2 regions of the Rhodoferax sp. RT5P35 genome follow, and region 2 is predicted to be linked to the other one. Evidence: riboswitches for the same ligand, from Rfam matches in the RefSeq annotation. Region 2 holds a riboswitch; the other holds the start of a gene.
What was found. A riboswitch is a leader RNA that binds a small molecule or an ion and turns the genes downstream of it on or off. The one in region 2 is predicted to bind glycine.
Positions count from the first base shown of each region.

Region 1: linked by a shared signal. The riboswitch ahead of AC097L_RS18780 (D-amino acid dehydrogenase) and the one ahead of gcvT (glycine cleavage system aminomethyltransferase GcvT) in region 2 are both predicted to bind glycine.

Region 1 covers NZ_JBWMAX010000013.1:44,404-49,155, reverse strand. Annotated here, with positions in the region: gene AC097L_RS18785 (substrate-binding periplasmic protein) at 1-134, opposite strand, end outside; gene AC097L_RS18780 (D-amino acid dehydrogenase) at 360-1,583, opposite strand; glycine riboswitch at 1,635-1,744, opposite strand; glycine riboswitch at 1,876-1,981, opposite strand; gene AC097L_RS18775 (anti-sigma factor) at 1,999-2,721, opposite strand; gene AC097L_RS18770 (sigma-70 family RNA polymerase sigma factor) at 2,718-3,296, opposite strand; gene AC097L_RS18765 (DUF3455 domain-containing protein) at 3,347-3,901, opposite strand; gene AC097L_RS18760 (EAL domain-containing protein) at 4,108-4,752, opposite strand, start outside.
Region 2 covers NZ_JBWMAX010000001.1:422,134-426,885, reverse strand. Annotated here, with positions in the region: gene AC097L_RS01875 (chemotaxis protein CheC) at 1-100, opposite strand, end outside; gene AC097L_RS01870 (response regulator transcription factor) at 97-495, opposite strand; gene AC097L_RS01865 (amidohydrolase family protein) at 651-1,925, shown strand; glycine riboswitch at 1,941-2,041, shown strand; glycine riboswitch at 2,048-2,172, shown strand; gene gcvT (glycine cleavage system aminomethyltransferase GcvT) at 2,224-3,357, shown strand; gene gcvH (glycine cleavage system protein GcvH) at 3,383-3,748, shown strand; gene gcvP (aminomethyl-transferring glycine dehydrogenase) at 3,810-4,752, shown strand, end outside.

The sequences.
Region 1 (4,752 bases), on a different contig from region 2:
TATTCGGGGTTACCCGTGGCAACCAGTTGCTTGCAGGGTTCGGCCGCCCACGCCGTGCTGCCCACGCAAGCCAGTACAACCGCCCGGAAAACCGGGTGGTGCAGCAGGCTGCTGATGGAACAAGGGAACCGCATGAACGTCCTTCTAGCCCGCAGGGTGTGAACAACCGATGGTTGAAGAATGGATGAAAGCAAGCCGTCGCGGCGAGAAACGCAAAACGCTCCACACCATGTAACGGACTGTATCCTTTTCAAGCCCCTCATATGCCCGCAAGAGCCCAAAATAATGCCAAAAACCCCGCATTTGCCAGACCAGACTCTACTTTACGCAGGAATGGGCGGCCATACCCTTACAGAAACTTACGGGGCAGTGGAACTGCCCACCATGGCAGCCACCATATCGGCCGTGACCGCCGACAGCGTCAGACCCAAATGCCCGTGCCCGGTGTTGTAGAACACGCCGGGCCGCTTGCCCGGCCCCACCCGCGGCATCAGGTTGGGCATCATGGGGCGCAGCCCGGCCCAGGGCACCACGTTCTCAGTCCGCACGCCGGGGAAACACTGCTGCACCCATTCCACCAGCGGGCGGATGCGGTCGGCCCGGATGTCGCGGTTGTAGCCGTTGAATTCGGCCGTGCCCGCCACCCGAAAACGCCCCAGCCCCAGGCGGCTGCTGACCAGCTTGGTTTCATCGTCCAGCAGGCTGACCATCGGGGCCGATGCCTGGCTGTGCGCGTCGTCCAGGTTCACGGTGATGGAATAGCCCTTGACCGGGTAGATGTTGACCCGGTCGCCCAACTGGGCGGCAATATCGCGACTGGCCGTACCCGCGCAGACCACCACGCCGTCGAACACGCTGGTGTGGATATCAGCACCGTCTTGCGCGGTAATGGTTACGGCCTGGCCATCGCTTTTGACGGTCTGGATGGCATGGCCGTAGCGGGTTTGCACGCCCAGGCGCTCGGCAGCCGCTGCGATGCCGGTGCTGAACTTGTGGATGTCGCCGGTGGTGTCGCTCTCGGTAAAGTAGCCGCCGTAGTAGTCGCCCGCCAGCGTGGGCTCAATCGCGCGCATCTCTTGCGGTGTCACGGCGCGGCGGTCCAGCCCGCCCTGAGCCAGCAGCTTGGAGACCTTGCCTGCGTGTACAAAGTTACCCTTGTCGCGGTAGATGTGCAGGATGCCTTCACGCTTATGGTCAAAGTCCAGGCCCTCCTCGGCCGCCCAGGCATCCAGGTGCTGGCGAGCGGCCATCGCCAGGCGGGTAGTTTCGATGGTGTTTTTTTCGTACTGCGGGATGGCGGCAATGAACTCGGCAAACCAGGCCATCTTGTGCCAGCTGGGCTTAGGGTTGACCAGCAGCGGCGCATCGCTACGCAGCATCCACTTCACACCCTTGAGCACCGTGGACCAGTGGTTCCACACCTCGGCGTTGGACACCGAAAACTGCCCGCCATTGGCAAACGAGGTTTCCATGGCCGCATAGCGGTGTTTTTCGAACAAGGTAACGGCATAACCGCGTTTAGCCAAAGCGTAGGCCGTGGTTACGCCCGTGATTCCACCGCCAATAACAGCAAAGTTTTTCATGATGAGACTTCCAAAACGTCAACAGGGGGATAGCAACAAACGTGCGCGGCTATCGCCCCCTCTGTTTTGGACCTGAGAGATTCACGGCTGGCATATTGCCAGTCCGCTTGCTCCTGCGGTGAGCCAGGTGACGAACCCAGCTACTCTTCAGAGAAATGTGACTCACCCCCAGGCTGCAGTGCTGCGCATCTTTCGCCAACCCCCTTGCAGGGGGCAGCACCTGCAGCCTGGCAAAGCCAGTTCTGCGGTGTTTCTGGAAAGTGCACGACCTACCCTTAACCGGCGGTGACTCGAATAGATACCGGTCCTTTTGCCTGAAAGTTTCCGGGGGCGGTTGCTCCTTCGGCGCTGATTTCTTGCGTGAAAGCAAGGGGAGCAGTCTCTCCCGGTATCTCGTGAGATTATCGCACCGGTATCACAGCACCTTCACCGCACGGCCAATGAACTGGATTGGGCCGGTGGGTTTATTGAGGGGTGAGCCGTTCACCGGCTCCAGGGTCAGCTCAAACAGCTGGTTGGGCTGCAGCGGCGGCAGCTTGTCCAGCGGGATGGTGATGGTTTGCCCCGGCTTGACCAGGCCTAGCGACACCGGGCCGTTCCAGCCCTCGCCCTTGGTCCAGAACTGCAGGGATTTCTCGGCGGGTACGGCCACCGGACCCAGCGCCGTCAGGCTGAGTTGCCGGGTGTCGCTGGCCTGGATGACCCAGCCGGGTGCCTTGTCTTGCGGCGCGACCAGCACCACCATGTACTGCGGCCCGACGGGTAGCACACCCTGGCGGGTCACCAACACCGAGGCCAGGATGGCGGCGGTGGCAAAACCGGCACCGGCCAGGCCGCGCCACAGGCCCAGCCGGTCCCACCACGGCGGGCTGGCTGGCAAGATGGCGGCTCGGCTCGGGGCCGCGGCGTGGGCCACGCTGCGGTCAATGCGCTGCCACAGTGCCTCGGACGGCTCTACCGGCTCGGCCAGAACGGCCAGCGGCAGCAACTGCTCTTGCCAGCGCTGCACGGCGGCCTGCAAAGCGGCATCGGTGGGCAGGCGCTGTTCCACCCAGCGGCGGCGGGTGGCCGAAAGCGTGCCCAGCACGTATTCGGCGGCCAGGTCGTCGGGCGATAGAGGTTCTTGCTGCGCGCTCATGCCATGCACTCCCGCAAGTTACCCATGCTGCGTTTGATCCAGGCTTTGACGGTGCCCAAGGGCGTTTGGGTGCGCTCGGCAATCTCGCCGTGCGAGCATCCATCCACATAGGCGTACAGGATGCAGTTGCGCCGCGCAGGCTCCAGCCGGGCCAGGCAGTCGTTGAGTTTGCCCAGGCTCATGTTCAGCTCAAAAGCATCCGTCACCTGGCTGTGCGCATCCATAGAACTTTGCGCATCCAGGGCTTCGGCGGTTTCTTCATCCACCGACACTTCACGGGCACCATTGCGTACGGCATTCAGTGCCAAATTACGCACCACGCTGAAGATCCAGCCCCGGCCCGTTCCGCGCTGGGCATCGAAACTGCGGGCTTGGGTCCAGATGTTCATAAAAGCGTCGTGCACCACATCTTCCGCCTGTTGGCGCTGGCGCACGATGCGCAGCGCCACACCCAGCAAGTGGCGGCTTTCTTGCCGGTAAATATCGTGCAGTGCCTGGCGGTCACCGCGGGCGCAGCCCTGGAGGGCGCGCTCGTAGTTGAAGTCTTCGGGAGTAGTCGTCACAGGCGGATCCATCGAAAGGAGTTACGTCCCTCGATGGTAGCCGCCGAAACCAGCTCTACTGTTTAGACAGCCTTCCAGAAAATGTAGTCGGCCTGGTACTTCACGATTTCTTTGGCGCCTTTGTTGGCCGGGCTGCAGGCGCTGGCCGGTGCCACACCGCCCTGGGTGGCTACGCGCTGGATGTGCGTCACACCCGCCATCGCGCCCATGCCCATGGCGGGGTTGGCCTTGACCAGCTGGTAGGGTAGGTTGCCGGTACCGGCGGGGGCTACGGCGAGTTGGGTGGCGGTAATTTTGGAGCCGTCCATGGATTCCCAGGTGGCGGGCGGGCCGTAGTACTTGCCGATTTGTTTGCCGCTGCGGTCGTTCAGAGCGGCGGTGGGGCCTACAAACACCCACTCGGTCATGCCGGGGGCGTTGGCCTTGTCGCGGCATTCGTAAGTGATCTCGCCCACGCCTACGGTTTCCAGGGCCACCTTGTTGCCCATGGGCACCTTGACGGCCTCGGGCAGGCTGTCCTGGCTGAACATGGGCTTGGCCGGGGCCATAGAGCCGCAGGCACTCAGCACAGCGGCAGCGGAAACAACAGCAAGAAGCGAAAGAGGTTTGATCGACATGAAAGTACTCCAAAAAAGGTTTAGCGGATAAGGACAACAGACAGCTCTTTTTTGCGCTGCTACAGGTACTACCCGCCAGACCCGGTTTTGGATGCACTTCCACAAAAATATTTCGATACGTCGCCCATAAACGTACAAAAATAGCTATCAATTAAATAGCTACTAGCCTAGCATCTGCATGCGCCATCGGCACTTTTTGTATAAATTCACCAGTCTGGGCTGGGGTGCTGTGCGGCGGCCCAGAAGGCTTCAAAGTCCGCGCTGGAGACCGGGCGCGAGAACAAATAGCCTTGCCCATAGTCACAGCCCGCAGCGGCCAGCAGATCGCGCTGCTGTGGGGTTTCCACGCCTTCGGCAATCACTTGCATGCCCAGCTCATGCGCCATCACGATCATCGCCTTGCACAAAGCCATCTCAGTAGATGCCGGAATCAGGTACCGCACAAACGACTGGTCGATCTTGATGAAGTCGATATCGAACTTTTGCAGATACGACAACGAGGAATAGCCGGTGCCAAAGTCGTCCAGCGACACCTGGATACCACCGTCGGCCAGCTCCATCAGATGGTCGGTAACCCGGGCGCTGGTGTCCAGCAGCAGGCCTTCAGTGATCTCCACCACAATGCCCGAGCCGGGCAGGCCCATCGCCTGCAGCTGCTGCGCCCATGGCAGATGGCCACCGCTGTCATGGTGGAACTGCACCGGCGATTTGTTGACGCTGATCTGGAAGTCGGGATGCAGGTTTTTGCGCCAGAGCTGCACCTGCCGCGCCGCTTGCTGGAACACCCATTCGCCGATGTCGACGATAAGCCCGCTGGACTCGGCAATCGGGATGAATTCGGCTGGGCTGAC
Region 2 (4,752 bases):
CGTCACCAACGATTTCACTCAGGCTGGCCGCAGCCTGGCCGGCGCCGACGTTGAACACCTCGGTCAACGCATCCAGTTGCAGCTCAGACAGATTGATCACAGCAGACTTTCAAAAAAAGTGAGCGCCTCGGTCACGCTTTTATCGCTCACGGGTTTGGCCACAAACTTCACGCCCAGCTCCGCCGCACGCGTCTTCTGGCTTTCCTGGATGTTGGCCGAAAACAGGGCCAACCGCAACGTGGGACGCTGGCGTTTGAGGTGCTCGGCTGCATCGGTACCCAGCATGCCGGGCATATTGATGTCCATGGTGCAGTAATCGAACATCTGGGTGGCCGCCAGGGCCAGGGCCTCGTCGCCGCTGGCCGCCTCCACCAGGGTCCAGGTGGGGCGCTTGGCCAGCACCAGCGTGCGGATCATCATGCGCGAAACCCGGCTGTCGTCGACGATCAAAAGGGTAGTGGAGGGGGTCTCGTTGGTAGCAGTGGTGGTGGTCATGTTGGGGCAGGCTCTAGGGGCATGAAAATGATTGTCGCGCTAAGTCGCGGCCATGTGTCAGGATGTTACCAATCCATAGCGCGCTGCCAGCACCAGACGTGTAAAAATTATTTGCGTTTGCGCCCTCCTCCATCCCACTCTATTACGCTAGTCCTATGCTCGACCTCCTCGTTACCCACGCCACTTTGCCCGATGGCCGCACCGGCATGTCGATTGCCGTGCAAAACGGCCGCATCACCGAAGTCGCCGCGGGCCTGTTGGCACCCGCGCACCAGACCCTCGATGCGCAGGGCCTGCTGGTCAGCCCACCGTTTGTTGATGCGCACTTTCACATGGATGCCACGCTGAGCTACGGCTTGCCGCGCGTCAACCAGAGCGGCACCTTGCTCGAAGGCATTGCACTCTGGGGCGAGCTGAAGCCCGACCTGACCCAGGAAGCCCTGGTCCAGCGCGCCCTGGCCTACTGCGACTGGGCGGTGGGCAAGGGCCTGCTGGCCATCCGCAGCCACGTGGATATTTGCGACCCGCGACTGCTGGCGGTAGAGGCGCTGCTGGAAGTGAAACACCAGGTTGCGCCGTACCTGGACCTGCAGCTGGTGGCTTTTCCACAAGACGGTGCCCTGCGCGACCCGCTGGCCATGGACAAGCTGAAACGCGCACTCGACATGGGCGTGGACGTGGTAGGCGGTATCCCACACTTCGAGCGCACCATGGCCGATGGGGCCTTGAGCGTGAAACTGCTGTGCGAGCTGGCCGCAGAACAGGGCAAGCTGGTGGACATGCACTGCGACGAGTCCGACGACCCGATGTCGCGCCACATCGAAACCCTGACTTTCGAGGCCCAGCGCCTGGGCCTGCAGGGCCGCGTTACCGGCTCGCACCTTACTTCCATGCACAGCATGGACAACTATTACGTCTCCAAGCTGCTGCCGCTGATGGCCGAGGCGCAGATCCATGTGGTCAGCAACCCGCTGATCAACATCACCCTGCAAGGCCGGGGCGACAGCTACCCCAAGCGCCGCGGCATGACCCGCGTGCCCGAAATGATGGCCCACGGCCTGACCGTCGCCCTGGGCCAGGACTGCGTGATGGACCCCTGGTACAGCCTGGGCAGCGGCGACATGCTGGAAGTAGCCAGCATGGGCCTGCACGTGGCCCAGATGACCAGCCAGGCCGCGATGCGCCAGTGCTTTGATGCCGTCACTGTCAACCCGGCGAAGATTTTGCAGCTGGAAGGCTACGGCCTGGAGGCCGGTTGCTGGGCCGACTTTGTGCTGCTGCAAGCCCAGGACCCGGTGGAAGCCATCCGCCTGCGCGCCACCCGGCTGCAGGTCTACAAGCGCGGCAAGCTGCTGGCGCAAACCCCGGCCGCCACGGCCAAGCTGGACCTGCCCGGACGACCTTCGCAGACCGATTGGCTGCTGCGCTAACCGCCATGGTTAGAATCTAGCCTGTCAGGAGAGAGTTCTTCCAGCAAGAACCGCCGAAGGCGCAGGACCCCGCTACGTGGGTCTGAACGCTCAGGCAAAAGGACTGACAAGCGCTTTAACAAGCGTCTCCCCCTGGAGAGAAACCCGCCCTGGAGCGGGTTCACCGAAGGCGCAACCCGCAGTCGGCCTGCACCACCGCAAGGCCTGCCCGGCGAATCGCTCAGGTAAAGCGGACAGAGGGGGCCACACATGGTTTTTTGTAACCGTGATTTTCTGTGTGCCCTCTGAAAGAACCGCAATGTCCGATTTGCCCACACCACACCTGTTGACACCGCTCAACGCTCTGCATCTTGAACTGGGTGCACGCATGGTGCCCTTCGCCGGTTACAGCATGCCGGTGCAGTACCCGGCAGGTTTGATGGCCGAGCACCACCACACCCGCACGGCGGCGGGTCTGTTCGATGTGTCCCACATGGGCCAGTTGCGTCTGGTCGGCCCGGACGCGGCGGCGGCTTTTGAAACCTTGGTTCCGGTCGATGTGATCGATCTGCCGGTGGGCAAGCAGCGCTATGGCCTGCTGTTGAACGACGACGGCGGCATCCTCGACGACCTGATGTTCTTCAAGCGCGCCGACGACATCTTCGTGATCGTCAACGGGGCCTGCAAAGCGGCCGATATCGCCCACATCCAAGAAAAAATTGGCCAGCGCTGCCAGGTCATCCCCCTACCAGAACTGGCATTGCTGGCGCTGCAAGGCCCCCAGGCGGTGGACGCCCTCTCGCGCCTCGCACCCGGCGTAGAAAAGCTGGTCTTCATGACCGGCGGCCACTTCGATGTGGCGGGCATCCCCTGCTTTTTGACGCGCAGCGGCTACACGGGCGAAGACGGGTTTGAAATCTCGGTCCACAGCAGCCAGGCCGAAGCTCTGGCCCGCGCGTTGCTGGCCCAGCCCGAAGTCAAGCCCATCGGCCTGGGCGCCCGCAATTCGCTGCGCCTGGAAGCCGGGCTGTGCCTGTATGGCAACGACCTGGACACCACCACCACACCGGTCGAAGCAGGCCTGAACTGGGCCATCCAGAAAGTGCGGCGTACCGGTGGTGCGCGTGAGGGTGGATTTCCAGGTGCTACAAAAATACTAGCGAAACTCACACGCGGCACTAGCGCTACCGCTCGAAAACGTGTTGGACTCGTGGCCCTGGAGCGCATCCCCGTGCGCGAACACACCGCCCTGCAAGACACGGCGGGCAACGCCATCGGCGAAGTCACCAGCGGCCTGCTCGGCCCCACCGTGGACAAGCCGATTGCCATGGCCTACGTGGCCCCGGAATTCAGTGCCATCGGCACCCGCATCAATGCCGTGGTGCGAGGCAAAATCGTGCCGATGGAAGTCGTATCCATGCCTTTCACACCCAACCGCTACTTTCGCGGCTAATCCCATTTTTTACAGGAGCAACCCCATGAGCATCCACTACACCGAAGACCACGAATGGCTGAATATAGAGGGCGATATCGCCACCGTCGGTATTACCACCCATGCGCAAGACGCGCTGGGTGACGTGGTGTTTGTCGACCTGCCCGCGGTGGGCGCCAGCTTTGCCCAAAAAGACGTGGCCGGCGTGGTCGAGTCGGTGAAAGCCGCTGCCGACGTGTACATGCCCGTGTCCGGCGAAATCATTGAAGTCAACGAAGAGCTGCGCGCCGACCCGGCTTTGGCCAACACCGACCCGCAGGGTGCTGGCTGGTTCTTCAAGGTCAAGCTGTCGGACGCATCGCAAATCGCCGCTTTGTTAGACGAAGCGGCCTACACCGCCTTTAGCGCCTAAATTCACCCTCACCCCAACCCTCTTCCCTGCACGGTAGAGGGACTAAAACCAACGCCTCGCCATGACGACCTCCCTGCACGAACTCGAAAACTCCGCCGAATTCATCGCCCGCCATATCGGTATCGATGCCACCGATGAGGCCCTGATGTTGGAGGTGATTGGCTCCAGTTCGCGCCGGGACCTGATTGACGGTATCGTGCCGCGCTCGATTGCGCGCAGCACGCCCATGGTGCTGCCCGCGCCCGTGACCGAAGCAGCAGCGCTGGCCGAGCTCAAGGCCATCGCGGCCAAGAACAAGGTGTTCAAAAGCTTTATCGGCCAGGGCTACTACAGCACCCACACGCCCGGTGTGATCCTGCGCAACATCCTGGAAAACCCCGCCTGGTACACGGCGTACACGCCCTACCAGGCCGAAATCTCGCAAGGCCGCATGGAGGCGCTGATCAACTTCCAGACCATGGTCTGCGACCTGACCGGCATGCCTATCGCCAACGCCTCCATGCTGGACGAAGCCACCGCGGCGGCCGAAGCCATGACCCTGGCCAAACGCAGCGTGAAAGCGAAGAGCAATGTCTTCCTCGTGGCGGGCGACTGCCATCCGCAGACGATTGAAGTGATCCAGACCCGCGCCAAGCCCCTGGGCATCGAGGTCAAGGTCAGCACCGCGCTGGAAACCCTGCCACAGCTCATGGCCAGCGGCGACTTCTTCGGCGTGCTGGCCCAGTACCCGGCCACCAATGGCATGCTGCACGACCTGCGCCCGCTGGTGGGCGTGGCCCATGCCTGCGGTGCAGCGGTATGTGTTGCCGCCGACCTGCTGGCGCTGACCCTGCTGGTGCCGCCCGGCGAGTGGGATGCCGACATCGTCATAGGCAGTACCCAGCGCTTTGGCGTGGCCATGGGCAACGGTGGTCCGCACGCGGCCTACATGGCCTGCCGCGATGCCTTCAAGCGCTCCCTGCCCGGCCGCCTGGTGGGGGTAAGCGTGGATGCCCACGGCAACC